2 regions of the Kitasatospora sp. NPDC058406 genome follow, and region 2 is predicted to be linked to the other one. Evidence: predicted binding sites of a transcription regulator. Region 2 holds the regulator's gene; the other holds the start of a gene.
What was found. The regulator HrcA, encoded in region 2, represses chaperone genes, less so after heat shock. The targets are predictions, from matches to a motif close to TTNGCACTCNGNNNNNCNGAGTGCNAA.
Positions count from the first base shown of each region.

Region 1 (7,279 bases), on a different contig from region 2:
GAGGGTGCGCTCGCGCAGCTCCAGCTTGTGCAGGCGGCCCCAGCTCCAGGTGGAGATGTCCTTGGTGAGCAGCGAGGTGAGCTCCTGGCGGGCGTTCTTCATCGCCTCGCGGAGGAGGTTGTCCAGGCCCTTCTGCTCCTTGTGCTGGGAGTCGATGTACGTCCACCAGCCGCTGTCGGGCTTCTCCAGCTGCTGCCGGACCACCTCGGTCCAGCGGTCGCCGCCGTCCGGCTGGGCCTTGCCCGGGTCACGGGTGCCGCACTCGGTGACGATGTCCGACTTGCTGTCCGGCTTGGTCGGGTCGGCCTGCTGGCGCACCAGCAGGCAGTTGTCCTCGGCCCGCAGGTCGGCCGGGAACTTCTGGCCGAAGGCGAGCGTGAGCAGCTGGCGCCAGACGCCGTTGTAGTAGGCGGCGGCGGCCGAGTCGGCGTCCTGGTGGTAGTTCCAGTCCTTCAGCAGGTCCTGCGCCTCGCGCACGTAGGGGTCGTCGATCTCGACCTTGAGCAGCCTCGGGACCAGCGTCTTCGCGAGGATGCTGGTGTTGTCGAGCTGCATCTCCTGCATGTCGTCCGGCGAGATCTTGCCGTTGTTCTTGAGCCGGGCGTCGATCTGCTCGGTGATCTCCTTGGCCCGGGTGCCGTACTCCCAGTCCTTGGTCAGCAGGTACTTGTACGACGGGTCGACCACGGCCTGGTTGGCGGTGACGATGTAGCCGCCGGACGGGTTGAAGCTGTACGGCAGGGCGTTGAACGGGACCGGGTCCTTCTTCCACTGGTAGGAGGAGTCCCAGCCCGGTGCCGGGTTGCGGCCGTCGCCGTTGCCGCGGACCGGGACGTACCCGGGGGCCTGGTAGCCGATGTTCCTGGCGTCGGCGTAGATCAGGTTCTGGGCCGGGACGGCGAAGTCCTTGGCGGCCCCCCGGAACTCGTCCCAGTTCTTCGCACGGTCGAGCCCGAAGACGGCGTCCATGGTCTTCCCGGGGATGAGCGCGGCCCACTGCAGGGCGACGCCGTAGCCGGTGGTGCCGCGGTCCGGGGCGGAGGTGCCGTTGGGCGCGTACTTGCCGACGTTCTGCTGCTCGGTGCTGGGGTCGGAGATCAGCGGGGCGCCGGTCCGGGTGGTGCGGACGGTGATGGTGCGGTCGTCGCCGCCGGCGACCTTGATGGTCTCCTTGCGGAGCTCGAACTTCTCCTCCTTGCCGTCCACCAGGTAGGTCTCCGGGCCGGTCACCTTCTCCAGGAAGAGGTCGGTGACGTCGGCGCCGAGGTTGGTGAGGCCCCAGGCGATGTCCTTGTTGTGGCCGATCACCACGCCGGGCATGCCCGCGAAGGTGAACCCGGAGACGTCGTACTGGCAGCTGGGCGAGGCGGTCCGGCAGTGCAGGCCCATCTGGTACCAGACCGAGGGCAGGCCGGGGCCGAGGTGCGGGTCGTTGGCCAGCAGCGGCTTGCCGGTGGTGGTGTGGGTCCCGGCGACCACCCAGGAGTTGGAGCCGATGCCCTGGCCGTTGCGGCCGAGCATCTCGGGCAGCGCGTCGATCCGGGTGGTGACGCCCTTGAGCAGCGCCTCGGTGGTCGTCGCGCCCTGCGCGGTGCCGGTGCCGGTGCCCGGGGCGCCGGCCGGGGCGGAGCCGTCGGCGGGGCGGTAGGTGTCGCTGCTGACGGTGCCGGTCTTCACGATCGTGCCGTTGCGGGCGTACGGGTAGTCCGGGTACAGCTCGGCGATCTTCTCCGGGCTGAAGTCCTGGGCGAGCAACGCGCGGTCGATCTCCTCCTGGAGGTTCCCGGAGAGGTCCCAGGCCATCGCCTTGAGCCAGGCCACCGAGTCGACCGGGGTCCACTGCTCGGGCTCGTAGTCGCCGTTGACGACGCCGAGCAGGGTGTACTCCAGCGAGGCGCGCGACCCGCCCGGGTGCTCGACGAGCCAGGCGTTGACACCGTCCGCGTAGGCCTGGAGGTACTTCTTGGTCTCGGCCGAGAGCTGGGTGTCGAACTCCTTCTGGGCCACCTGGCGCCAGCCCATGGTGCGGATGAAGGAGTCGGTCTCGACCTGGCCGTCGCCGAACATCTCGGACAGTCGGCCCGCGGTGATGTGCCGCCGGACGTCCATCTCCCAGAACCGGTCCTGCGCCTGGACGTAGCCCTGGGCGCGGAAGAGGTCCTCGGAGGTGTCGGCGTAGAGCTGGGGGATGCCGTTGGCGTCCCGCTTGACGTCGACCGGCGCGCTCAGGCCCGCCACCTTGACGCTGCCGTCGACCTCCGGGAAGGACGCGCGGACCGCGGCCACCCCTCGGTAGCCGCCGTAGCCGGCGCCGGCCACCAGCAGCACGACCAGCACGATCACGATCAGACGGGCGCGCCGGAACTTCTTCGAGCGGGGCATCTGGGTCCTTGCGGTCCTCACTGGGGGGCGGGCGGACATGTCAGGAGCACGGGGCCGTGACAGGGCACCACATTAGGCCGACTCGGCTGGCGGGCGTGCACGGGGGACGCTCACGGTGGAATCGGAGGAGGTCAGAACCCGAGGTGACGGGCCGCACAGCCGGGAAACCTAAAGATATGGCAAAATGTTAGACTGCGTAACGATCCGTAAGGGGAGTAATCGGCGCCGGCCGCCCCCGCCCCTGTCGATCGAGCGCTCCCGGCCTCACCGCCACCAGACACCCCGTCCGCCCCTGCCAGCCCGAGGTGCCCCTGCGTGAATGTCGACCACCTGAACCAGCTGCTCCTCGAATTCTCCGTGATCCTGCTGGTCGCGGTGGTCGCCGTGCGCATCTCGACCAAATCCGGGCTGCCCAGCCTGCTGATCTACCTCGGCATCGGCGTGGCGCTCGGCCAGAACGGGCTCGGCATCACGTTCAACAACGCCGAGCTCACCCAGGTGCTCGGCTACGCCGCCCTGGTGGTGATCCTCGCCGAGGGCGGCCTCAAGACCAACTGGCGCGAGGTCCGGCCGATGATGCCGGCCGCCACCGTGCTCGCCACCGTCGGCGTCGGCGTCAGCGTCTTCGTCACCGCCGCCGGCGCGCACTGGCTGGTCGGCCTCGACTGGCGGACCTCGCTGCTGCTCGGCGCGATCGTCTCCTCGACCGACGCCGCGGCCGTCTTCTCCGTCCTGCGGATGGTCCCGCTGCCGCACCGGCTGACCGGCCTGCTGGAGGCCGAGTCCGGCTTCAACGACGCGCCCGTCGTGATCCTGGTCGTCGCCTTCGCCACCACCGGGGAGCTGGACTCCTGGTACGTCCTGATCGGCACCATCCTCGCCGAACTCGCGATCGGCCTCGCGGTCGGCCTGGCGGTCGGCAAGGTCGGCGCCTACGGGATCAAGCACGTCGCCCTGCCGTCCTCCGGGCTCTACCCGATCGCCGTCATGGCGCTCACCGTGCTCGCCTACGCCGGCGGCGCGATGCTGCACGGTTCCGGCTTCCTCGCCGTCTACGTCAGCGCCGTCGTCCTGGGCAACGCCAAGCTGCCGCACGGACCCGCCGTCCGCGGCTTCGCCGACGGCCTGGCCTGGATCGGGCAGATCGGGATGTTCGTGCTGCTGGGCCTGCTCTGCACCCCCGAGACGATGGGCTCGGCCGTGGTGCCGGCGCTGGTGATCGGCGCGGTGCTGGTCTTCGTGGCCCGGCCGCTCTCGGTGGTGACCACCCTCACGCCGTTCCGGCTGCCGGTCCGTGAACAGGCCCTGCTGAGCTGGGCCGGCCTGCGCGGGGCGGTGCCGATCGTGCTCGCCACCATCCCCCTGGTCGCCGGCGCGCCGATGGCCCAGGAGGTCTTCAACATCGTCTTCATCCTGGTCGTGGTCTTCACCCTGCTCCAGGGGCCGACCCTGCCCTGGGTCGCCAAGTGGCTGCGGATCGGCGAGGGCTCGATGGGCCAGGACCTCGGCATCGAGTCGGCGCCGCTGGAGAAGCTGCACGGCCACCTGCTGTCGGTGGCGCTGACGCCGACCTCCCGGATGTCCGGCGTGGAGATCGGCGAACTGCGGCTGCCGGCCGGCGCGGCGGTGACCCTGGTCGTCCGCGAGGGCAACAGCTTCGTGCCGGACAAGGACACGGTGCTGCGCGGCGGGGACGAGCTGCTGGTGGTGACCACCGACGAGGTGAGCGAGGCGGCGGAGCGGCGGCTGCGGGCCGTGGACCGTGGCGGCAAGCTCGCCGGGTGGCTGTACGGGCGGGAGTGAGCCCCCGGGCTCATGGGCGGCGGGGGCCGGGGCCGGGGGCGGGTGGCTCCGCCCGGTGACGCCGGCCCGACCGTCCGGCCCGGCCGACGCCGTGGAGTGTTCGGCCGGCGTTCACCTTCGATCGACAGGACAGTTTTGGACGAGCCCTGTATTGTGGAGGTAAGCGCGCCATCTACGCGCGTATAGCTACTCGGAATGACACACCCAGCATCTGCCTGATGCAGAGTTGGCGCGACCGTTCGGCGGCCGCGGTCCGGCCCTCGGCGACCCCGCGGCCGGCCCGGTATCTACCCCGGTCGACGCGCGAGAGGACGACTCTCGGCGCCGTCGGGGCTTTTTCATGCCCTGCCGCGCTACCAGGCAGTAGGAAGGACCGACCGTGACGGCCCGCCGAACGGTCGACGACACCATGCCCGGGCACGACCTGCCCGCCGCGCCCGGGGACCGCGCCGACGCCGCCCCCACCCGGGTCGGGTACGGCGCGCTGCTGCGCACCCCCGGCGTGTGGACGTTCCTCGTCCCCGCCTTCGCCGCCCGGCTCCCCTACGCGATGCTCAGCCTCGGCATCCTGCTGCTGATCCGCGACACCCACGGCTCCTACGGCACCGCCGGCACCGCCGCCGCCGTCTCGGCCGTCGCCCAGGCCCTGGTCGGGCCGCAGACCGGCCGGCTGGCCGACCGCCTCGGCCAGGCCGCCGTCCTGGTGCCGACCGTCGTGGTGCACGCCGTCTCGGTCGGTGCGCTGATCGCCCTGGCCCTCGGCCACGCGCCGGTCTGGAGCCTCTTCCTCGCCGCCGCGGCGGCCGGCGCCTCCGTGCCGCAGATCGGCGCGATGGTCCGGGCCCGCTGGGTGGCCAGGCTGTCGGCGGAGGGCACGCCGCCGGCCAAGCTGAACACCGCCTTCGCCTTCGAGTCCGTGACCGACGAGTTCACCTTCGTGATCGGCCCGGTGCTGGCCTCCGCGATCGCCACCACGGTCAACCCGGCCTCCGGACTGATCGTCGAGGCCACGCTGACCGTCGTCGGCGGGCTCGCCTTCGCCGCCCAGCGACGCACCGCGCCCGCGCTGCACCCGGCCGTTCCGGGCGCCCGCCGGGTCTCCGCCCTCGCCTCGCCCGGCGTCCGACTGCTGGCCGGCGCGTTCCTGGGCGTCGGCACCGTCTTCGGCGCGATGCAGGTCTCCGTCGCCGCGTTCACCGAGTCGGCCGGACAGCCCGGGGCCAGCGGCACCGTGTACGGGATCTTCGCCGGCGGGTCGATGCTGGCCGGCGTGCTGTACGGCATGATCGCCTGGCGGCACGCCGCCCGGCACCGGATGCTCGCCAGCTACGCCCTCCTGGTCATCGGCTGCTCGACGCTCTGGGCGATGCCCAACCTGGTCTCGCTGGCCGTCGCCGGCCTGTTCTGCGGTCTCGCCATCGCACCGACCCTGATCACCGGCTACACGCTGGTCGAGACGCTGGTCGAGGACGGCGCCAAGACCGAGGCGTTCACCTGGCTGACCGGCGCCATCGGGCTGGGCCTGGCGGTCGGGTCGATGGTCGCCGGGCAGCTGGTCGACGGGAGCGGCCCGTCGGCCGGGTTCCTGGTGCCGGTGGCCGGCGCCGGGCTGGGCCTGGCCGCGCTGGTCTCCCTGCGGGGGCTGCTGGTCGCGCCGGGGACCCGGAGCGCGGCAACCGCCGACGCGGGCGCCGCGCCCGGTCCGGGCACGGGCGCGGGCGCCGCTGCGCAGCTGGTGGGCGCCGCCAAGGGCTGATCGCCGGGCGGCGCGGGGCGGCGTCCCGCCGACGGGCCGGACTCATCTCACACCCGAGTCGCTGGACTGATCCAGCGGAATGCCGCATCATTGACCATCGTTAGCACTCATCAGGCGAGAGTGCCAGGAGGAAGACAAGTGCCCACGTACCAGTACCAGTGCACCGAGTGCGGCAACGGCCTGGAGGCGGTGCAGAAGTTCACCGACGAGCCGCTGACCACCTGCCCCGACTGCGAGGGGCGCCTGCGCAAGATCTTCTCCGCCGTGGGTGTGGTCTTCAAGGGCTCCGGTTTCTACCGGACCGACAGCCGCTCCTCCTCCAGCAGCTCGGTGAGCACCGGCTCGTCGACCCCCTCGTCGACGTCGACCTCGTCGTCGTCCTCCTCGTCGGGCGGCTCCGCGCCCGCGGCGAGCCCCGCTCCCGCAGCGGGCTGACCGCCCCGACGAAGCCCGGACTGCCGGACTGCCGAGACAGAACGACCGAACGGCCCGTCGACCCGCAATATGCGGGTCCGGCGGGCCGTTCGCATTCCCGGATTCTCTCAATTCCCCCGAACGGCGCAGAAGTGCACCCGTTCGGCGGAGGCCGGTCCTCCCCGGGCCCGAGTTTTCCACAGGGCAGGGAAAGGGGCTTCCGACCACCGGGCCGGCGGCCCAGAGTGTGCGTCACGAGAAGCCGGCCCGCCGCCACCCGGAAACGGACCCGGTGGGGGCCGGCACCCTGCGACCACCGGTGGTGCCCGTGCCGACCAGGAACCCCTCCCGCCCGCTCCCCTTCCCGCTGCCGCCACTGCCCGCGCCGAGCGTCCCGCCACGACAGCCGGTGCCGTCGTTCCCGCCGATCAGACGCGGAGCCGGGCGCGGACACCGGCTCCGACAGGCGCTCCGGCAGGGCCCAGGGGCCCTGGCCGTCCTCGTGCTCGCGGCGGCCGTGGCACTCACCTTCGGCCCCGCGCGGGCGGGCCTGCCACCGCCGGAGACGGCCTCCGTCCACCGAACGGGTTGTCAATCAGAGGGAGCTGAAGATCACCCGTAACCGGATTTCGACTTCGTCGTTCACGCGGCATGAAAGGCTTCAAGGAATTCCTGCTGCGTGGAAATGTCGTCGAGCTGGCCGTCGCCGTGGTCATCGGCGCCGCTTTCACCAACATCGTCAACGCCTTCGTCAAAGGCGTGATCAACCCGATCGTCGGCGTGTTCGGCGCCAAGGATCTCGCGGCCTACACCTCCTGCCTCAAGGGGCCCTGTGAGGTGACCGCGGCCGGTGAGGTCACCACCGGCATCCTCATCCTCTGGGGCAGCGTGCTGAGCGCGGTCCTGCAGTTCCTGATCACCGCC
Region 1 covers NZ_JBHXKE010000207.1:405-7,683, forward strand. The annotation lists gene ACFWOG_RS31030 (penicillin acylase family protein) at 1-2,382, opposite strand, end outside; gene ACFWOG_RS31035 (potassium/proton antiporter) at 2,698-4,185, shown strand; gene ACFWOG_RS31040 (MFS transporter) at 4,595-5,941, shown strand; gene ACFWOG_RS31045 (FmdB family zinc ribbon protein) at 6,080-6,376, shown strand; gene mscL (large conductance mechanosensitive channel protein MscL) at 7,007-7,279, shown strand, end outside.
Region 1: the regulator HrcA is predicted to act here: its motif matches at 6,042-6,068, upstream of ACFWOG_RS31045 (FmdB family zinc ribbon protein).

Region 2 (21,114 bases):
CACCGGCGCCTTCGGGGCGATGTCGCGGAAGGCCAGGACGCGGTCGGTCTTGCGCACCACGGTGGCCGGGATCTCGCCGGCCACGATCTTGCAGAACAGGCAGTCGGGCTGCGGCTCGCCGGCCATCGGGGTCTCCTCGCGCTGTCGGTCGGGGTGGGGCTGGGACCCGGGTCCGGAACCGGGCCCGGCGTCGGGCCCGCTGCCGGTCGGGGCGTACGGCGGCATGCTAGCCGAGCCGTGCCCCGGCCTGCTGGTACTCGCGCGGGTGCCTCCGGCGGACCACGCGGACCCCGGCGGCGGTGCCCTCCGGCTCCGGGCTCCTCGGTGAGCAGGCCGACCTTCGGCGGGACGGGCCCCCAGGGGCGGGTGCGCGGGGGCGGGTAGCCGGGTACGGGAGGCCGGACCCGCCGCCGGCCTCCCGCCCCGCCGGGCGGTGCCTACACCCAGGGCAGCGCCGGCGCCGCCTTGGCCGGAGCCCGGTCCAGCGCCGCCAGGGCGATCCGGACGCCCTCGGCGAGCTGCGGGTCCTCCCCCGCCGCCCACGCGTGCGGGGGGAACAGCACCTCGACGTCCGGGTCGACCCCGTGGTTCTCCACGCCCCAGCCGTACCGCTCGGACCAGAACGCGTACTTGGGCTGGGTCACCAGGGTGCCGTCCACCAGCGAGTACCGGCTGTCGATGCCGATCACCCCGCCCCAGGTGCGGGTGCCGACCACGGGGCCGATGCCGAGTGCCTGGATGGCGGCGTTGACGATGTCGCCGTCGGAACCCGAGTACTCGTCGGCCAGCGCGACGACCGGCCCGCGCGGCGCGTCCTCCGGGTACGGCGCCGGGCTGGCGATGTCCCGGGCGATGCCCCATCCGACGATCCGCCGGGCCAGCTTCTCGATCACCAGCTGGGAGGTGTGCCCGCCCCGGTTGCCCCGGATGTCGACGATCACGCCCTCCCTGGCCATCTCCGACCGCAGGTCCCGGTGGATCTGCGCCCAGCCGGTGGTCTGCATGTCGGGGATGTGCAGGTAGCCGAGCCGCCCGTCGGACAGCTCCCGGACGGCGGCCCGCCGGCCGGTGACCCAGTCGTGGTAGCGCAGCGGCTCCTCGTCGGCGAGCGGGACGACGACGGGGTGACGCCGGTCGGTGCCGTCCTTGCCGGCCACGGTCAGCTCGACCGGCTGCCCGGCGGTGCCCGCCAGCAGCGGCGCCGGGCCGGTCACCGGATCGACCGGGCGCCCGTTGACCGCCAGGACGGCGTCCCCGGGGCGGATCGCGGCACCGGGCGCCGCCAGCGGCGAGCGGGCCCGGGGGTCGGAGGACTCGCCGGGCAGGATCCGGGAGATCCGCCAGGCGTCGCCGTCCTTGACGAGGTCGGCGCCGAGCAGGCCCTGTCGGCGGGCCGGCTCGGTGTGCAGGCCGTGCGGCAGCACGTAGGCGTGCGAGGTGCCCAGCTCGCCGTGCACCTCCCAGAGCAGGTCGACCAGGTCGTCGTGGGAGCCGATCCGGTCCACCAGCGGCCGGTACCGGGCCAGCACGCCCGCCCAGTCCACGCCGTCGAGGTCCGGGCGCCAGAAGTTGTCGCGCATCAGGCGGCCGTTCTCGTCGAACATCTGCCGCCACTCGGCGGCCGGGTCGACGGTCACCCGGAGCCGGGCGAGGTCGACCTCGATCTCGTCGTCCTCGCCGACCGCCTTGTGGTCGGCGGGCACGATCCGCAGCTCGCCCTCGTCCAGCACCGCGAGCCGGGTGCCGTCGCCGCTCACCGCGAACGAGTCCAGCCCGTCCACCAGTTGCTCGGCCCGGCGCTTGCGGAGGTCGAACCGCTCCAGCGTGGGGCGCGGCCGCTCGTCCTCCAGCGAGGCCGCCTCGTCGCCGAGCTCGCCGACCAGCGGGACGCGCGTCCAGAGCACGCCGTCCTTGGCGGCCCGCAGCGAGCCGAACCGGCCGCCCTCGACCGGGAACGGCACGATCCGGTCGGCGATGCCGTCGAGGTCGACCCGGGTGACCGGCGGCGCGTCGGCCGTGCCCTCCTCGCCCTCCGTCTTCTTGCCCTTGGGCTCGTCATCCTCGCCGCCGACCGGCCGACCGGCCCGCCGCGGCCCGAACGGGGACGGCGTGTCGGCGGCCAGCGTGATCAGGTACGGGCGGCAGCCGTTCGGGAAGGACAGGTCGAAGACGTGCGAGTCGTAGACCGGGTCGAAGTTGCGCACCGAGAGGAACGCCAGGTGCCGGCCGTCCGTGGTGAAGGCCGGCGAGGTGTCGATGAACCGCTGCGGGGTGGCCTCGGACACCGTCCGGGTGGTCAGGTTGGCCAGCACGATCTGGCGCAGCGACCACGGCCCGAGGGCGGGCTGGGACCAGGCCAGCCAGGCCGAGTCCGGGCTGAACGCCAGGCCGCTGACCTCGCCGTCGGTGCTGTGCGCCAGCTCGTGCACGACGCCGTCGGTCAGGGCGACCAGCAGGACCCGGCCGTCGTGCGCGCCGACCGCCACCTGCTTGCCGTCCGGCGAGACGAGCAGCGACCGGACCCGGCCGAGCTGCCCGGCGGCCAGCCGGCGGCGCTCGGTGCCGAGCACCGCGGGGGCGTACTCGATCGCGTCCTCGCCCTCGGCGTCGGTCACCCAGACCACGCCCTGCCCGCCGTCCTCGCCCGAACCGGGCACCACGCGGGCGAGTCGGCCGCGCACGCCCGGCGACTCGTCCAGGACGCGGGCCGGGCCCTCCCGGTGGGTCAGCCAGTGCACGGTCCCGCGCACCACGACGGCGCCGGCCCGGCCGGTGCGGTCGGGCGCGGCGGTCTCCAGCCAGTGCGCGGCCGGGACCGGACGCGGGCGGCGGCCGGTGCGCGGACCCGCCAGCCGGACGTCGAGGCGCCGCGGCTCCGCGTCGGCCAGGTCGTCCAGCAGCCAGAGGTCGCCCGCGGTGTGCCAGACGACGCGGGTGCCGTCGGTGGCGGCGTTGCGGGCGTAGAAGCCGTCCGGGGAGGAGGAGTGGCGGCGCAGGTCGGTGCCGTCCGGGAGGCTGGACCAGAGGTCGCCGACGCCCTCGTGGTCGGAGAGGAAGGCGATCCTCGCCCGGTCCGCCTCCCCCACCCAGAGCGGCGAGTCGATGTTCCCGGTCAGCTCCTCGTGGATCCGGTCGAACCGCTCCGTACCGATCCACAGCTTGCCGGTCCGCCCGCCCCGGTACCGCTTCCACCAGGCCGGCTCCACGCCGAACGCGGAGACCAGCAGCACCCTCCCCCCGCCTTCGGCCGGGGGCGCCCCCGAGCCGCCCGCCTCGAAGGACAGCCCGCCGACCGGCCCGTACGGCAGCCGTTCCGGCTCACCGCCGTCCAGCGGCACCGCGTGGGCCCAGGTGCGGCGCAGCGAGCCCTGTCCGGCGGCGGTGGTGGCGATCGGCCGGCCGTCCGGGGTCCAGCCGCGCAGCTGGGTCTGGGCGTCGCCCCAGTGGGTCAGCCGTCGGGACGGGCCGCCGTCCACCGGGACGACGTGCACCTCGGGTGCGCCGTCGCGGGCGGAGGTGAAGGCGACGTGCCGCCCGTCCGGGGAGAATCTCGGGCGGCGCACCGGGAGGTGATCGGCCGTCAGTCTCCAGGCCCGGCCGCCGTCCAGCGGGGCGAGCCACACGTCGTTCTCGGCGACGAAGGTGAGGAGGTCGCCGTGGAGGTGCGGGTGGCGCAGGTAGGCGCCGGCGGGGGTGCTTTCGGGTTCGCTCACACCGCCACCCTAGGCACCCGTGCCCGGCCCACGCCCGGTTTTCGCCGACCAGGACCCCCTGTCGGGGGACCGGGGATCCGGGGGTCGCCCGGCCCGCCCGGCCCGCCGCCCCGCTCGAACGGCCCGGTGCGGTCGGCTCAGCTCCAGCGGCCGGTGCGGCCCAGCAGCAGGGCCCCGGCCGCCACCCCTGCCGTGGAGGTGCGCAGCACCGACAGGCCGAGCCGGAACGGCTTCGCCCCGGCCTCGGCGAAGGCCGCCAGCTCCTCCGGGGAGACGCCGCCCTCGGGGCCGACCACCAGCACGAGGTCCCCGGAGTCCGGGAGCACGGCCCCGGCCAGCGGCTCGGCGCCCTCCTCGTGCAGCACGGCGGCGAACGCCGCGCCGGCCAGCACCGGGACCAGTTGCCGGGTGGTCAGCGGCTCGCGGACCTCGGGGAACCGCAGCCGGCGGGACTGCTTGCCGGCCTCCCGCGCGGTGGCGCGCCACTTGGCGAGCGCCTTGGCGCCGCGGTCGCCCTTCCACTGGGTGATGCAGCGGGAGGCCGACCAGGGGATCACCACGTCCACCCCGACCTCGGTCATGGTCTCCACCGCCAGCTCGCCGCGGTCGCCCTTGGGCAGCGCCTGGACCACGACGATCCGGGGCGCCGGCTCGGCCTCGCGGCGGACGGCCGTCACCGTCACCTCGATCGCGTCCTTGCCGTGCACCGCCGCGACGGTGCCGTCCACCCCGAGGCCGAGCCCGTCGGCCAGGGTCACGGCCTCGCCCGCCTCCAGCCGCTTCACCGCCGCCGCGTGCCGCCCCTCGGGCCCGTCCAGCCGGACCAGCACGCCGGGGGCGGCGGTGGCGATCCGCTCGGTCTCGACGACGAACACGGGCGCGGTCATGGGGTCTTCCTCCGGAATGGGTCGGGCGGTGGAACGACGGCGCCCGGCACCCCGGCGACGGAGGTCGCGGAGTGCCGGGCGCCGGAGCCGTCAGCGGCCGATGAAGGCGTCCTTCAGGCGGGAGAACAGGCCCTGCTGCCCGGGCGCGAACTGGCCGGACGGCCGCTCCTCACCGCGCAGCACCGCGAGGCGGCGCAGCAGGTCCTCCTGCTCGGGGTCGAGCTTGGAGGGCGTCTGCACCTCGACGTGCACTATCAGGTCGCCCCGGCCGCCGCCGCGCAGATGGGTGATGCCGCGACCGTGCAGCGGGATCGACTGTCCGGACTGGGTGCCGGGCCGGATGTCGACCTCCTCCAGCCCGTCCAGGGTCTGCAACGGCACCTGGGTGCCGAGCGAGGCGGCCGTCATCGGGATGGTGACGGTGCAGTGCAGGTCGTCGCCGCGCCGCTGGAACACCGTGTGGGCGGTCTCGGCGATCTCGACGTAGAGGTCGCCGGCCGGGCCGCCGCCGGGGCCGACCTCGCCCTCGCCGGCCAGCTGGATCCGGGTGCCGTTGTCGACACCGGCGGGGATCTTGACGGTGAGGGTGCGGCGGGCGCGGACCCGGCCGTCGCCGGCGCACTCCGGGCACGGGGTGGGCACGACGGTGCCGAAGCCCTGGCACTGCGGGCAGGGGCGGGAGGTCATGACCTGGCCCAGGAAGGACCGGGTGACCTGGGAGACCTCGCCCTTGCCGCGGCACATGTCGCAGGTCTGCGCGGAGGTGCCGGGGGCCGCGCCCTCGCCGCTGCAGGTGGTGCAGGTGACGGCCGTGTCGACCTGGAGTTCCTTGGTGGTGCCGAAGGCGGCCTCCTCCAGGGTGATCTCCAGCCGGATCATGGCGTCCTGGCCCCGGCGGGTCCGCGACCGCGGGCCGCGCTGGCCCGAGGCGGCGCCGAAGAAGGCGTCCATGATGTCGGAGAAGCCGAAGCCCGCCGCGCCCGCGCCGAAGCCGCCCGCGCCGCCGTTCGGCGACAGCGGGTCACCGCCGAGGTCGTAGACCTGGCGCTTCTGCGGGTCGGAGAGCACCTCGTAGGCGGCGTTGATCTCCTTGAACCGCTCCTGCGTCTTCGGGTCCGGGTTGACGTCCGGGTGCAGTTCGCGTGCCAGGCGCCGGAACGCCTTCTTGATCTCGTCCTGCCCCGCATCCCGTCGGACGCCGAGTACCGCGTAGTAGTCCGTGGCCACCAAATGCTCCGCTTGTTCCGCCTGTAGAAGTGCTTGCGACTGGAACCACCGTCAGGGTCCTGACGGTGGCCGTTCCTACGACTCGGCCAGGATCTGGCCCACGTACCGTGCCACCGCTCGCACCGCCCCCATTGTGCCCGGATAGTCCATCCGGGTCGGACCGATCACACCCAGTTTGGCCACGCTCTCGTCGCCCGAACCGTAACCGACCGAGACGACGGAGGTGGAATTGAGGCCCTCGTAGGCGTTCTCACGCCCGATCCGGACCGTCATCCCGGCGTCCGCGGTCTCACCCAGGAGGCGGAGCAGGATGACCTGTTCCTCCAGTGCCTCCAGCACCGGCTGGATGGTCAACGGGAAGTCGTGGCCGAAACGGGTCAGGTTGGCCGTGCCGGCCAGCATGATCCGTTCCTCGTTCTGCTCGGCGAGCGCCTCGAAGAGCGTCGCCAGGACCGTCGCGACGGTCGGCCGGTCCCCCGCCTCGAACTGCGCGGGAAGGTCCTCCAGCAGTCCCGGGACCTCGGGGAGCCGCTGTCCGGCGGCCCGCACGTTGATCCGGGCCCGGAGGTCGGCCAGGACGGTCTCGCCCACCGCCCCGGGGCAGTCCACCATCCGCTGCTCGACCCGGCCGGTGTTGGTGATCAGCACCAGCATCACCTTGGCCGGGGCCAGCGCGACCAGCTCGATGTGCCGCACGGTGGACCGGGAGAGCGAGGGGTACTGCACCACCGCGACCTGGCGGGTCAGCTGGGCGAGCAGCCGCACCGTACGGGCGACCACGTCGTCGAGGTCGACCGCCCCGTCCAGGAAGTGCCGGATCGCCCGCCGCTCGGGCGCGCTCATCGGCTTGACCTCGGCCAGCCGGTCCACGAACAGGCGGTACCCCTTGTCGGTGGGGATGCGCCCGGCGCTGGTGTGCGGCTGGTGGATGTAACCGTCCTCCTCCAGCGCGGCCATGTCGTTGCGGACGGTCGCCGGGGAGACCCCGAGGTTGTGCCGTTCCACGAGGGCCTTGGAGCCGACCGGCTCCTCCGTCCCCACGTAGTCCTGGACGATGGCGCGAAGCACCGCGAGTTTGCGGTCGTCCAGCTGGCGGACCTCACCGGCCATGGGCACGCACCTCCGTCTTCACGCGTTGTCCGATATGACATGTGTCCGTTTCGAGCCGCTTCGCCCGTTCCGGGAGGAACCGGGCTTGGCACTCGGAACATACGAGTGCCAGGACCCTACCTGCCAGTGTAAGGCCCGGGTCCGACGGCAGGAACGGCCCGGCCGGAGTGATCCTGCCCGCAGTTCGCGGCGCGCGGGTGATGCCGCGGGCCCGGCCTGGTGGCAGCATCGGAAGCGGACGGCGAACGGAGGACCAGCGATGTCGACCTCGGGCCAGCACTCCCGTTTCGCGCCGGACCGCGGCCTGACCGGCCGGATGGTCGGCACGATGTTCGTGATCGGGCTGCTGTACGTCGGATTCACCGGGCTGTTGATCGTGCTGCTGCGCGGCGCCTGGCCGATCGTCGTCCTGATCTCGGGCGGCCTGTTCGTCGCCCAGTTCTGGTTCAGCGACAAGATCACCGAACGGGCCATGGGGGCGCACCGGGTCACCCCCGAGCAGTACCCGCAGCTGCACGGCACCGTCGACCGGCTCTGCGCGCTGGCCGACATGCCCAAACCCCGGGTGGCGGTCGCCGACAACGACATGCCGAACGCCTTCGCCACCGGCCGCAACCCGAAGAACGCGGTGGTCTGCGTCACCACCGGGCTGCTGCGCCGGCTGGAGCCGGAGGAACTGGAGGGCGTGCTCGCCCACGAGCTGTCCCACGTCGCCCACCGGGACGTCGCGGTGATGACCGTCGCCGGGTTCCTCGGTGTCCTCGCCGGAGCCATGACCCGGATCGCCATGTACGGCGGGTTCATGGGCGGCGGCCGCAACAGCAACGACTCCAACGCCGCGATCGCCGCCCTGATCGTCCCGCTGGTGTCGGTGGTCGTGTACGCGATCAGCTTCCTGCTGACCCGGCTGCTCTCCCGCTACCGGGAGCTGGCGGCCGACCGGGCCGCCGCCCAGCTCACCGGCCGTCCCAGCGCGCTGGCTTCGGCGCTCACCAAGGTGACCGGCCAGATCGCCGCCATCCCGACCAGGGACCTGCGCCAGGCGCAGGCCTACAACGCCTTCTACTTCGCCCCCGCGCTGAGCGCCCGGGAGACCGCCGGCCGGCTGCTCTCCACCCACCCGACGCTGGAGCAGCGGCTGGAGCAGCTGGCCGAGATCTCCACCCGGCTCGGCCACTGAACCGCCTCCTCCTCCGGGAAAGGGACCACCGTGGGAATCCTGGACGCCCTGTTCGGCCGCACCAAGCCCGTGCGGCCCGACCTCGACCAGCTGTTCGGCGTGCCGTCCGCCGCGATCACCCTGGAGGCCGCGGCCGGTTTCCGGCCCACCGGGGTCGGGTCGGTCTGCTTCGCCTCCGTGGAGGGCGGGGCCTTCGGCGAGGTCGAACGGCAGGTCCGGGCCCTCCTGGACGCCGACACCGAGCGCGGCGGCGTCCCCGTCGAGGCGTCCAAGGACGCGTACGGCTACTCCTGGCTGCTGGCCCGGCACGCTCCCGGGGAACTGCCGGAGCTGGTCAACGACCTGCACGCGGTCAACAGCGAGCTGGAGGCGAACGGCTTCGGGCCGCAGCTGCTCTGCTCGCTCGTCGCCTTCCGCGACGAGGGGGGCCGGCCGCTGGCGCTGGTCTACCTGTACAAGCGCGGCACCTTCTACCCCTTCGCGCCGGCGGCGGGCGGCGGGGAGAAGCGCGACAGCCCGCTGGAACTGCAGGTCAACGCCCTGCTCGGGAACGACCTGCGGCTGGAGAAGGACCTCACCCGCTGGTTCCCGGTCTGGGGCGCGCCAGGGCTCTGACCCTCCGTCCGTCTTCCCTATAGTCGCTGCATGCACAGCCGCCGGTACGGACCCGACCTGACCCCGCCGTGGAAGCGGCAGCAGCCCGCCCCCGAGGTGCCCGCCGAGCGGGACCTCGTGGTCGAGGAGGCGGAAACCGGCTTCTGCGGGGCGGTGGTGCGCTGCGAGAAGACCGCCGAGGGGTTCACCGTCACCCTGGAGGACCGGTTCGGCAAGCACCGGGTCTTCCCGCTGGTCCCGCGCGGCTTCCTGCTGGAGGGGCGTGTGGTCACCCTGGTCCGGCCCACCGGGCCGGCCCCCGCGCGCACGCCCGGCCGGACCGCCTCCGGCTCGGTCGCGGTGCCCGGCGCCCGCGCCCGGGTGGCCCGCGGGTCCCGGATCTACGTCGAGGGCCGGCACGACGCCGAGCTGGTCGAACGGGTCTGGGGCGACGACCTGCGGGTCGAGGGCGTGGTGGTCGAGTACCTGGAGGGGATCGACGACCTGCCCGCGATCGTCGCCGACTTCGCCCCCGGCCCCGGCCGGCGTCTCGGCGTCCTGGTGGACCACCTGCTGCCCGGCACCAAGGAGCACCGGATCGCCGCCCGGGTCACCGGCGAGGCCGTGCTCGTGGTGGGACACCCCTACGTGGACGTCTGGCAGGCCGTGAAGCCGTCCAGTGTCGGCATCCCCGGCTGGCCCGCCGTCCCGCGCGGCGAGGAGTGGAAGGAGGGCGTCTGCCGCCGTCTCGGCTGGCCGGTGGACACCCCCGCCGCCTGGAAGCGGATCCTCGCCTCGGTGGACTCCTACAGGGACCTGGAGCCGGAGCTGCTCGGCCGGGTCGAGGAGCTGATCGACTTCGTCACCCTGCCGGACTGAGGCGCGTCAGGCGTACGTCCGGAAGTCGGCGGTGTCGGCGCCAGCGAAGATCAGTCCACCAGGTCACGCACGACCGCGTCGGCCAGCAGGCGGCCCCGGAGGGTCAGGGTGGCGCGGCCCGCGGAGTGGGATCCGGCGTCGAGGAGGCCGTCGGCGAGGTGCTGCCGGGCGGCCTTCAGGCCGGTGTCCGTCAGCAGGTCCAGCGGGATGCCCTCGGCGAGGCGCAGCTCCAGGAGGATCCGCTCGACCCGGCGGTCCTCGGCGGTGAGCCGCTCGCGGCCCTGGGCGGGGCTGCGGTGCCCGGTGAGGGCCTGCGCGTAGGCGGCGGGGTGCTTGGCGTTCCACCAGCGGACGCCGCCGACGTGGCTGTGGGCGCCGGGGCCGGCGCCCCACCAGTCGCCGCCGGTCCAGTAGAGCTCGTTGTGACGGCAGCGGCCCTCCGGGGTGGTGGACCAGTTGGAGACCTCGTACCAGGAGTAGCCGGCGGCGGTGAGCGCCTCCTCGGCGATCAGGTAGCGGTCGGCGTGCACGTCGTCGTCGATCATCGGCAGCTCGCCGCGCTTGACCCGGGCGGCGAGCTTCGTGCCGTCCTCGACGATCAGCGAGTACGCGGAGACGTGGTCCGGCCCGGCGCCGATCGCGGCGTCCAGAGAGGCCCGCCAGTCGTCGTCGGACTCGCCGGGGGTGCCGTAGATCAGGTCGAGGTTCACGTGCTCGAAGCCGGCGGCGCGGGCCTCGGCGACGCACGCCTCGGGGCGGCCCGGGGTGTGGTGGCGGTCGAGCAGCTGGAGGACGTGCGGCCGCGCGCTCTGCATGCCGAAGGAGACCCGGTTGTAGCCGCCCGCGCGCAGTTCGGCGAGGTAGGCCGGGTCGACCGACTCCGGGTTGGCCTCGGTGGTCACCTCGGCGCCGTCGGCGAGCCCGAACTCCTCCCGGATCGCGGCGAGCATCCGCACCAGGTCGCCGGCGGGCAGGAGCGTGGGGGTGCCGCCGCCGAGGAAGACGGTGCGCACCGGCAGGTCGGCACCGCCCAGCACCTTCCGGGCGTGGCGGATCTCGGCCACCACGTTGTCGGCGTACGTCTCCTGGGAGGCGACGGTGCCCGAGGCGCGCAGCTCGGTGGCGGTGTAGGTGTTGAAGTCGCAGTAGCCGCAGCGGCTCGCGCAGTAGGGCACGTGCAGGTAGAAGCCGAACGGCCGGGAGCCGAGTCCGTCGAGCGCGGATGCGGGCAGGGAACCGTCGGACGGCACCGGTTCGCCGTCGGGGAGTGCGGAGGGCATGACCCCATTGTCCCGTACGGCCCGGGTGGTCCTCCGGTCCGTACGGGACGGCGACGGTCAGGCCTCGTTGCTGCCCGCGTACATCGCGGTGACGGCGTCCGCGTACTCGCGCTCGACCACGGGCCGCTTGATCTTCAGGCTCGGGGTGAGCTCACCGTGCTCGACGTCCAGGTCGCGCGGCAGAAGGTGGAACTTCTTCACCGTCTGCCAGCGCTGGAGGTCGGCGTTGAGCCGCTGCACGAACCCGTCGATCAGCTGGTGGACCTGCGGGTCGGCGACCACCTCGGTGTAGGACCTGCCGGCCAGGCCGCGCTCGGCGGCCCACGGCATGATCGCCGACTCGTCCAGGCCGATCAGCGCGGTGCAGTAGTTGCGGCCGTTGCCGATGACCAGGATGTTGCTGACGAACGGACAGACCGCCTTGAACTTGCCCTCCACCTCGCTGGGCGCGACGTACTTGCCGCCGGAGGTCTTGAACATGTCCTTCTTGCGGTCGGTGATCCGCAGGAAGCCGTCCGCCGACAGCTCTCCGATGTCCTCGGTGTGGAACCAGCCGTCGGCCTCCAGCACCTCGGCGGTCTTCTCCGGCAGGTTGTGGTAGCCGCGCATGATGCCGGGGCCGCGCAGCAGGATCTCGCCGTCCTCGGCGATCCTGACCTCGGTGCCGGGCAGCGGGCGGCCGACCGTGCCGACCCGGATGTCCTCCGCCCGGTTGACGCTCGAACCGGCGCTGGTCTCGCTCAGGCCGTAGCCCTCCAGGATCGGCACCCCGGCGCCGACGAAGAAGTACCCGATCTCGGGTGCGAGCGCGGCGCTGCCGGAGACCGCACCGCGCAGCCGCCCGCCGAACGCCGCCCGGATCTTCGCGTACACCAGCCGGTCGGCCAGCGAGTGCTTCAGGCCGAGGGCGAACGGGACGCGGTCGCTGCCGGTGGCGATCCGGTTGGCCTGGGCGGTCCGGGCGTACTCGCGGGCGGTCCGGGCGGCCCACAGGAAGATCCTGTACTTGGCGCCGCCCTCGGCCCGGGCCTTGCCGGCGATGCCGTTGTAGACCTTCTCGAAGATGCGCGGCGCCGAGGCCATGATGGTCGGCCGGATGACCGGCAGGTTGTGGATGATCCGCTCGACCCGGCCGTCCACGGCCATCACGTGGCCGGTGGCGATCTGCCCCGAGATCAGCGTCTTGCCGAAGACGTGCGACAGCGGCAGCCACATGAACTGCACGTCGTCGGCGGCCAGCAGCCCGCTCGCCTCCTGCGCTCTCCCCTCGTACGCCCAGCAGTCGTGCACCAGGCGCACGCCCTTCGGACGGCCGGTGGTGCCGGAGGTGTAGATGAGGGTGGCCAGCTGCTCCTTGTCGAGCGCGGCGACGGTCCGCTCGACGACGCCCGGGTGCTCGGCCAGGTAGTCGGCCCCGAGCTGCTCCAGCTCGGCGAGGGTGACGATCTTGAGCCCGGCGGCGTCGGGGGTCTCGGCCGGCGCGTCGAACAGGATCACGGTCTGCAGCTCGGGCAGCCGCTCACGCTCGGCGACCACCTTGGCCAGCTGCACGGCGTTCTCCGCGAACATCGCCCGGGAGCCCGAGTCGGAGAGGATGAACGCGGTCTCGTCGGCGTTGGTGCTCGGGTAGACGGCGGTGGTCGCCGCACCCGCGCACATGTTGCCGAGGTCGGCGAGGATCCATTCCAGCCGGGTGGAGGAGGACAGGGCGACCCGGTCCTCCGAACGGATGCCCAGCGACAGCAGGCCGGCCGCCACCGCGTACACCCGGGCCGCGGCCTGCGCCCAGGTCACCGAACGCCACTGCTCGGCGCCCGGGGCACTGTCCGCCGCCTGCTCGTCCACCGGGGCCGGGTAACGGTAGGCCTCGGCGCCCGGGGTGGCGGCGACCCGCTCCAGGAACAGGTGGGCGACGGAGGCAGGACGCCCGGCGACGATGTCGGCGCGGCCGGAGTCGATCAGGGAGTGCGCGGAACTCAACGAGGACCTCCGGGAGCGGGTGGCCGTCTGAGGGAAGGCTCTGAGGGATTGTCGCGGCGTCCGTGGGGGCGGTCACCGACCCCCTTCGGCAACCAGGCCGGTACCGGTGAGTAACAAGGGGGCAATCAGCAGCCTAGGGGGAAACCGGTCATTCCGTAAGAGGGAGCGGCCAGCTGGCACCCTCCCGATCCCCCGGTGCACGGCACCACCCCGCCCACCGGAACGTTCGGCAAAGGGCTGGACAAAGATCCGGCTCGCTTGGCGGGAATGGCCTGAACGAGCCCGCCGAAGAACGAGAATTGGGATGCCAAAGCCGCCGCCGACGACAAGAGTGAGCCAGTGCTGATCAGACTGCTCAGGGCGTACCTTCGCCCGTACACCCGACCGATCACCCTGCTGGTGCTGCTCCAGCTGATTTCCACCCTCGGCCTGCTCTACCTGCCGACGCTCAACGCCGACATCATCGACGACGGCGTGGTGAAGGGTGACACCGGATACATCCTGCGCGTGGGCGCGGTGATGATCGGCATCACCGTGCTCCAGACCCTCTGCGCCATCAGCGCCGTCTACTACGGCGCACGCACCGCGATGGCAGTCGGCCGGGACGTCCGGGCCGACATCTTCGACCGCGTGCAGAGCTTCTCCTCCCGCGAGATGGGCCAGTTCGGCGCCCCCTCGCTGATCACCCGGACCACCAACGACGTCCAGCAGGTCCAGATGCTGGTCCTGATGTCCTTCACCATGATGGTGGCCGCGCCGATCATGTGCATCGGCGGCATCATCATGGCTCTCAACCAGGACGTACCGCTCTCCGGCCTGCTGCTCGCCGTCGTGCCCACCCTCGGCGCGGTCGTCATCGTGCTGGTGCGGGCACTCCGCCCGCGCTTCCGCAGCATGCAGGAGAAGATCGACACCGTGAACCGGGTGCTGCGCGAGCAGATCACCGGTATCCGGGTCATCCGGGCCTTCGTCAAGGACGACCACGAGCAGGCCCGGTTCGCCGGCGCCAACGAGGACCTCACCGGGGTCTCGCTCCAGGTCGGCAAGCTGATGGCCTACCTGTTCCCCAGCGTGATGCTGGTCGTGAACGTCTCCAGCGTCGCCGTGCTCTGGTTCGGCGCCCACCGGATCGACAGCGGCGACATGGAGATCGGCGCTCTCACGGCCTTCCTCTCCTACCTGCTGCAGATCCTGATGAGCGTCATGATGGCCACCTTCATGTTCATGATGGTGCCGCGCGCCGAGGTGTGCGCCGAACGGATCCAGGAGGTGCTCACCACCAGCTCCAGCGTCGTCCCGCCGTCCGAGCCCGTCACCGAGGTGCTCCGCCGCGGCCACCTCGAACTGCGCGACGTCGAGTTCCGCTACCCCGGTGCCGAGGCCTCCGTCCTGCGGGGCATCGACATCGCCGCCCGCCCGGGCGAGACCACGGCCGTCATCGGTTCCACCGGCAGCGGGAAGTCCACCCTGCTCGGCCTCGTCCCCCGGCTCTTCGACGCCACCACGGGCCAGGTCCTGCTCAACGGCGTCGACGTCCGCGAACTCGCCCCCGAGACCATCGCCGACAGTGTCGGACTGGTCCCGCAGAAGCCCTACCTGTTCTCCGGCACCGTGGCCAGCAACCTCCGCTACGGCCGGCCGGACGCCACCGACGAGGAACTCTGGAAGGCCCTGGAGATCGCCCAGGCCAAGGAGTTCGTCGAACAGCTCGCCGAAGGTCTGGACGCGCCGATCGCCCAGGGCGGCGGCAACGTCTCCGGCGGCCAGCGCCAGCGCCTGGCCATCGCCCGCACCCTGGTCCGGCGGCCCGACATCTACCTCTTCGACGACTCCTTCTCCGCGCTCGACTACGCCACCGACGCCCGGCTGCGCAAGGCCCTCGCACGCGAGACCGCCGACGCCACCGTGGTGATCGTCGCCCAGCGCGTCTCCACCATCCGCGACGCCGACCGGATCATCGTCCTCGACGAAGGCGCCGTGGTCGGCAGCGGCACCCACGGCGAACTCATGGCCGGCAACCCGACGTACCGGGAGATCGTGCTCTCCCAGCTCACCGAGCAGGAGGCGGCGTGACCACGCCCGACAAGCCCGCGCCGGACCCGAAGAAGTCGCCCGCCGGCGGCCCGGGAGGTCCCGGAGGCCCGGGAGGTCCCGGAGGCCCTGGTGGTCCCGGGGGCTTCGGCGGTCCCGGCGGTCCTGGCGGTCCCGGTGGCCCCGGTGGCCCCGGCAGGGGCGGCCCCGGCGGGCCCCCGAAGGCCGCCGGCGACTCCCAGGCCGCCGCCGCCCGCCGCGGCCCGGCCGGCCCCGGACGCTTCATGGGCGGCCAGGGCGCCGAGAAGTCCATGGACTTCAAGGGCTCCGGCAAACGCCTGCTCAAACTGCTCCGCCCGGAGCGCGCCCTGATCGCCGGCGTCCTCGCCCTCGGCGTGCTCAGCATCGGCTGCGCCGTCATCGGCCCCAAGATCCTCGGCCACGCCACCGACCTGATCTTCGCCGGCGTCGTCAGCGGCCGCTTCCCCGCCGGGGCCTCCAAGCAGGAGGTCGTCGACGCCATGCGCGGACGCGGCGACACCGACATCGCCGACCTGCTCTCCTCGGTCGACTTCACCCCCGGCCAGGGCATGGACTTCGACGCCATCGGCAGCATCCTGCTCTGGGTCCTGGCGATCTACGTCGCGTCCTCCGTCTTCGGCGTCGTCCAGGGCCGGCTCGCCGCGCGTGCCATCCAGCGGGCCGGCTACCGGCTGCGCCAGAGCGCCGAGGCCAAGCTCGCCCGGCTGCCGCTCAGCTACTTCGACAAGCAGCCGCGCGGCGAGGTGCTCAGCCGGGTCACCAACGACATCGACAACATCAGCCAGACCATGCAGCAGACCACCGGCCAGGTGATCAACTCGCTGCTCACCGTCGTCGGCGTGCTCGCCATGATGTTCTGGATCTCCTGGCTGCTCGCGCTGATCGCACTGATCGCCGTACCGCTCTCCGTCGTCGTCGCCACCCGGGTCGGCAAGCGCGCCCAGCCGCAGTTCGTCCAGCAGTGGAGGTCCACCGGGCAGCTCAACGCCCACATCGAGGAGATGTACACCGGCCACACCCTGGTCAGGGTCTTCGGCCGGCAGAAGGAGTCCGCGGCCACCTTCCGCGAGCACAACGAGGCCCTGTACGCCGCCAGCTTCAAGGCCCAGTTCATCTCCGGCATCATCCAGCCCGCGATGATGCTCATCGGCAACCTGCAGTACGTGCTGATCGCCGTGGTCGGCGGTCTGCGGGTGGCCACCGGCGCGCTGTCCATCGGCGACGTCCAGGCGTTCATCCAGTACTCCCGGCAGTTCAGCCAGCCGCTCACCCAGGTCGCCAGCATGGCCAACCTGGTGCAGTCCGGCGTCGCCTCCGCCGAGCGCATCTTCGAACTCCTCGACTCGCCCGAGCAGACCCCCGAGCCGGCCATGCCGGAACGCCCCGACGCCCTGCGCGGCCGGGTCGTCTTCCAGGACGTCGCGTTCCGCTACGACCCGGGCAAGCCGCTCATCGAGGACCTCTCGCTCAAGGTCGAACCCGGTCAGACCGTCGCCATCGTCGGCCCGACCGGCGCCGGCAAGACCACCCTGGTCAACCTGCTGATGCGGTTCTACGAGGTGAGCTCCGGCCGGATCACCCTCGACGGGGTGGACATCGCCGCCATGTCCCGCGAGGACCTGCGCTCCGGCATCGGCATGGTCCTCCAGGACACCTGGCTGTTCGGTGGCACCATCGCCGACAACATCGCCTACGGCGCCGACGGCGCCACCCGCGAACAGGTCGTCGAGGCCGCCCGGGCCGCACACGTGGACCGCTTCGTCCGCACCCTGCCGGACGGCTACGAGACCGTCATCGACGACGACGGCGCCGGCGTCAGCACCGGCGAGAAGCAGCTGATCACCATCGCCCGGGCCTTCCTCGCCCAGCCGTCGATCCTCGTCCTCGACGAGGCGACCAGCTCGGTCGACACCCGGACCGAGGTGCTCATCCAGCGCGCCATGGCCCGGCTGCGCAGCGGCCGCACCAGCTTCGTGATCGCCCACCGGCTCTCCACCATCCGGGACGCCGACGTGATCCTGGTGATGGAGAACGGCTCGATCGTCGAGCAGGGCACGCACGACGAGCTGATCGCCGCCGACGCGGCGTACGGACGCCTCTACAAGGCGCAGTTCGCCGAAGCGGTCGCCGAGCGGGAATGACCCCGGCGGACGCCGGGCGGGGGGCCCGGGGGGGGGGGCCCCCCGCCGGGCCCCCCCCGGCGCCCCCCCCGCCGGGGGGGCGGGGGGGCGGGGGGGCGGGGGTGCGGGGAGGACGGCCCGACGGCCGTACCGCCCCGGGCTCCCGCGCGTCCGGGTGTCCGGGTGTCCGGGTGTCCGGGTGTCCGGGCTGACCCGGTGGCCGCGCGTCCGGACGGCCGGGCCGGCGTTTCCCGCCCCGGTCGGGTCTTCATGATCGCGACGACCGGCGCTACGGTAGGGCCCGTGAGTGACGACCCGTCGACCGCGACCGTGCACGCCCCGGCCACCGGGCCCGACCAACCGCCGTCCGACCCCTTCGAGGTGAACCGGCGCTACCTCGGGTCGGTCGCCTACCGGCTGCTGGGCTCGTTCACCGACGCCGAGGACGTCCTCCAGGAAGCCTGGCTTCGCTGGCGCTCGGTCGACCGCTCCGCCGTCGCCGACCCCCGCGCCTTCCTCACCACGGTCGTCACCCGCCTCTGCTACGACCAGCTCGGCTCCGCCCGCGCCCGCCGGGAGGCCTACTTCGGCGAGTGGCTGCCCGAACCGGCCGTCTCGTACCAGGACGCCCCCGCCTCCCCCGCCGAGGTCGCCGAACTCGGCGAGTCCGTCTCGATGGCGCTGCTCGCCGTCATGGAACAGCTCACCCCGGCCGAGCGCGCCGCGTTCGTATTGCACGACGTCTTCGCCGTCGGCTTCGACGAGATCGCCGCCTCGCTGGACCGCACCCCCGACGCCGCCCGCCAGCTGGCCTCCCGGGCCCGCCGCCGGGTCAAGGCCGGCAGCCGCCGGTCCACCGCCGACCCGGCCGAGCACCGGCAGGCCGTCGAGGCGTTCGCCGCCGCCACCGCCCGCGGCGACATCGAGGGCCTGCTGGCCGTCCTCGACCCCGACGTGGTCTGGCACTCCGACGGCGGCGGCATCGTCACCGCCGGCGCCCGCCCGGTGTTCGGCGCCGACAAGGTCTCCCGGCTCGTCCGCGGCCTGGCCGCCAAGTTCCTCGCACCCGGCTGGAGCTTCGGCTTCGCGCTGGTCAACGGCGAGCCCGGGGTGATCTGGTACCCGCAGCCCGGGCTGGTCGGCGGCGTGATCGCGTTCACCGTCACCGACGGCCGGATCACCGAGGCGTACACCGTCGTCAACCCGGAGAAGCTCGCCCACCTGAACGTGGCAGCCTCCTGACCTTCCCGTGACGCAGATCACGGTCACAGTCCGCCCGGCCGCGTCGTCCCCTTCTCGAACACGCGCAGAAGCGCTCCCGGCAACCCCGGGGACGCCGCGAGAGGGCGCCCCCGGGCGCCGCGAAGGAGCGGGACGACATGACCGAGAAGCAGATCGTCGTACTGGGCGCCGGCTACGCGGGTCTCACCGCAGCGACCCGGGCCGGCAAGCGCGACCGCGTGACCCTGATCGCCCCCGAGAGCCGCTTCCTGCACCGCGTGCGCCAGCACGAGACCGCCGCCGGCCACCCCGAACACCGGCCCGCCGTCGCCGAGGTCCTGCGCGGCCGCCGCGTGCGGCACCTCCCGGCCCGCGCCACCCGGCTCGACCTCACCGCCCGCAAGGTCTTCCTCGACAACGGCGACGCCGTCGCCTACGACACCCTCGTCTACGCGCTCGGCAGCCGGACCGCCTGGCACGGCGTCCCCGGCGCCGCCGACCACGCCTACGGCGTCGAGCGGGCCGGCGAGGTGGCCGAACGGCTGCGCACCGCCGAACGGCCCGGCACCCTCGCCGTGGTCGGCGGTGGCGCCACCGGCATCGAACTGGCCGCCGAACTCGCCGAGGCCCACCCCGGGTGGAAGGTCCGGATCGTCGCCGCCGGCCAGGTCGGCGGCTGGTTCTCGGCCAAGGGCCGCCGCCACGTCCACACCGTGCTCCGCGGACTCGGCGCCGAGATCCACGAGCACCACACCGTCACCGCCGTCGACCCCGAGGGCCTCACCACCACGGCCGGCCGGATCCCCGCCGACCTCGTCGTCTGGGCCGCCGCCATGGAACCGCACCCGCTCGCCGCCGAGGCCGGCCTCACCGTCGGCCCGACCGGCCGGGCCGTCGTCGACGGCCACCTGCGGTCGGTCTCGCACCCCGACGTGTACGTGATCGGCGACGCCGCCGAGGTCACCGTCCCCGGCACCGGCACCCTGCGGATGGGCTGCGCCACCGCCCAGCCGATGGGCCGCTACCTCGGCAACGTCCTCGCCGGACGCACCGACAAGCCGTTCGCGTTCCGGTACGCCGTGCAGTGCCTGAGCCTCGGACGGCGCGAGGGCATGGTCCAGCTGATCCACGGCGACGACTCGATGCGGACCTCCGTCCTCACCGGCCTCACCGGACGGCTGATCAAGGCGGCCATCGTCAACGGCGTGGTCATGTCGCTGCGCTGAACCGAACCGCACCTGAAGCACCCCGGAACGCCCGAGGGGCCCGGGACGTCACGTCCCGGGCCCCTCGACGGCACCGTCGTTACTTCTTCTCCTTCGGCGCCTCTGCGTCCGTCGACAGCGCGGCGATGAAGGCCTCCTGCGGGACCTCCACCCGGCCGACCATCTTCATCCGCTTCTTGCCTTCCTTCTGCTTCTCCAGCAGCTTGCGCTTACGCGAGATGTCACCGCCGTAGCACTTCGCGAGGACGTCCTTGCGGATCGCCCGGACCGTCTCGCGGGCGATCACGCGCGAGCCGATGGCGGCCTGGATCGGCACCTCGAATTGCTGGCGCGGGATCAGCTTCTGCAGCTTGCCGGCCATCATCACGCCGTAGTTGTAGGCCTTGTCCTTGTGCACGATCGCGGAGAACGCGTCCACCGCGTCACCGTGCAGCAGGATGTCGACCTTCACCAGGTCGGCCGACTGCTCGCCGATCGGCTCGTAGTCGAAGGAGCCGTAACCGCGGGTCTTGGACTTCAGGTAGTCGAAGAAGTCGAAGACGATCTCCGCGAGCGGCAGCGTGTAGCGCAGCTCGACACGGTCCTCGGAGAGGTAGTCCATGCCCTGCAGGTTGCCGCGGCGGGACTGGCACAGCTCCATGATCGCGCCGACGAACTCGTTCGGCGCCAGGATGGTCCCGCGCACGACCGGCTCGTACACCTCGGCGATCTTGCCGGTCGGGAACTCGCTCGGGTTGGTGACGGTGTGCTCCGTGCCGTCCTCCATCACCACGCGGTAGATCACGTTCGGGGCGGTGGAGATCAGGTCGAGGTTGAACTCGCGCTCCAGGCGCTCCCGGATGATCTCCAGGTGCAGCAGGCCCAGGAAGCCGCAGCGGTAGCCGAAGCCGAGCGCGACCGAGGTCTCCGGCTCGTAGACCAGCGCGGCGTCGTTCAGCCGCAGCTTGTCCAGGGCGTCGCGGAGCAGCGGGTAGTCCGAGCCGTCCAGCGGGTAGAGGCCGGAGAACACCATCGGGCGCGGGTCCTTGTAGCCGCCCAGCGCCTCGGTCGCACCCTTGTGCATCGAGGTGATCGTGTCACCGACCTTGGACTGCCGGACGTCCTTCACGCCGGTGATGATGTAGCCCACCTCACCGACGCCGAGGCCGTCCGCGACCTTCGGCTCCGGCGAGATGACGCCGATCTCCAACAGCTCGTGCGTCGCGCCGGTCGACATCATCGCGATCCGCTCACGCTTGGTGAGCTGGCCGTCGACGACACGGACGTAGGTGACCACGCCGCGGTAGGAGTCGTAGACCGAGTCGAAGATCATCGCGCGGGCGGGGGCGTTCTTCACGCCGACCGGGGCCGGGATGTTGTCGACGATGTGGTCCAGCAGCTCCTCGACGCCGAGGCCGGTCTTGGCGCTGACCTTGAGCACGTCGCCCGGGTCGCACCCGATGATGTGCGCGATCTCCGCCGCGTACTTCTCGGGCTGCGCGGCCGGCAGGTCGATCTTGTTGAGCACCGGGATGATCGTGAGGTCGTTCTCCAGCGCCAGGTACAGGTTGGCGAGGGTCTGCGCCTCGATGCCCTGGGCCGCGTCCACCACCAGGACGGTGCCCTCACAGGCCGCCAGGGAGCG
Region 2 covers NZ_JBHXKE010000006.1:18,624-39,737, reverse strand. The annotation lists gene ACFWOG_RS02525 (histidine triad nucleotide-binding protein) at 1-126, opposite strand, end outside; gene ACFWOG_RS02520 (S41 family peptidase) at 438-3,713, opposite strand; gene ACFWOG_RS02515 (16S rRNA (uracil(1498)-N(3))-methyltransferase) at 3,851-4,600, opposite strand; gene dnaJ (molecular chaperone DnaJ) at 4,691-5,827, opposite strand; gene hrcA (heat-inducible transcriptional repressor HrcA) at 5,903-6,937, opposite strand; gene htpX (zinc metalloprotease HtpX) at 7,197-8,117, shown strand; gene ACFWOG_RS02495 (hypothetical protein) at 8,148-8,732, shown strand; gene ACFWOG_RS02490 (DUF3097 domain-containing protein) at 8,763-9,590, shown strand; gene hemW (radical SAM family heme chaperone HemW) at 9,641-10,870, opposite strand; gene ACFWOG_RS02480 (AMP-dependent synthetase/ligase) at 10,928-12,850, opposite strand; gene ACFWOG_RS02475 (ABC transporter ATP-binding protein) at 13,190-14,923, shown strand; gene ACFWOG_RS02470 (ABC transporter ATP-binding protein) at 15,166-17,064, shown strand; gene sigJ (RNA polymerase sigma factor SigJ) at 17,347-18,285, shown strand; gene ACFWOG_RS02460 (FAD-dependent oxidoreductase) at 18,423-19,490, shown strand; gene lepA (translation elongation factor 4) at 19,570-21,114, opposite strand, start outside.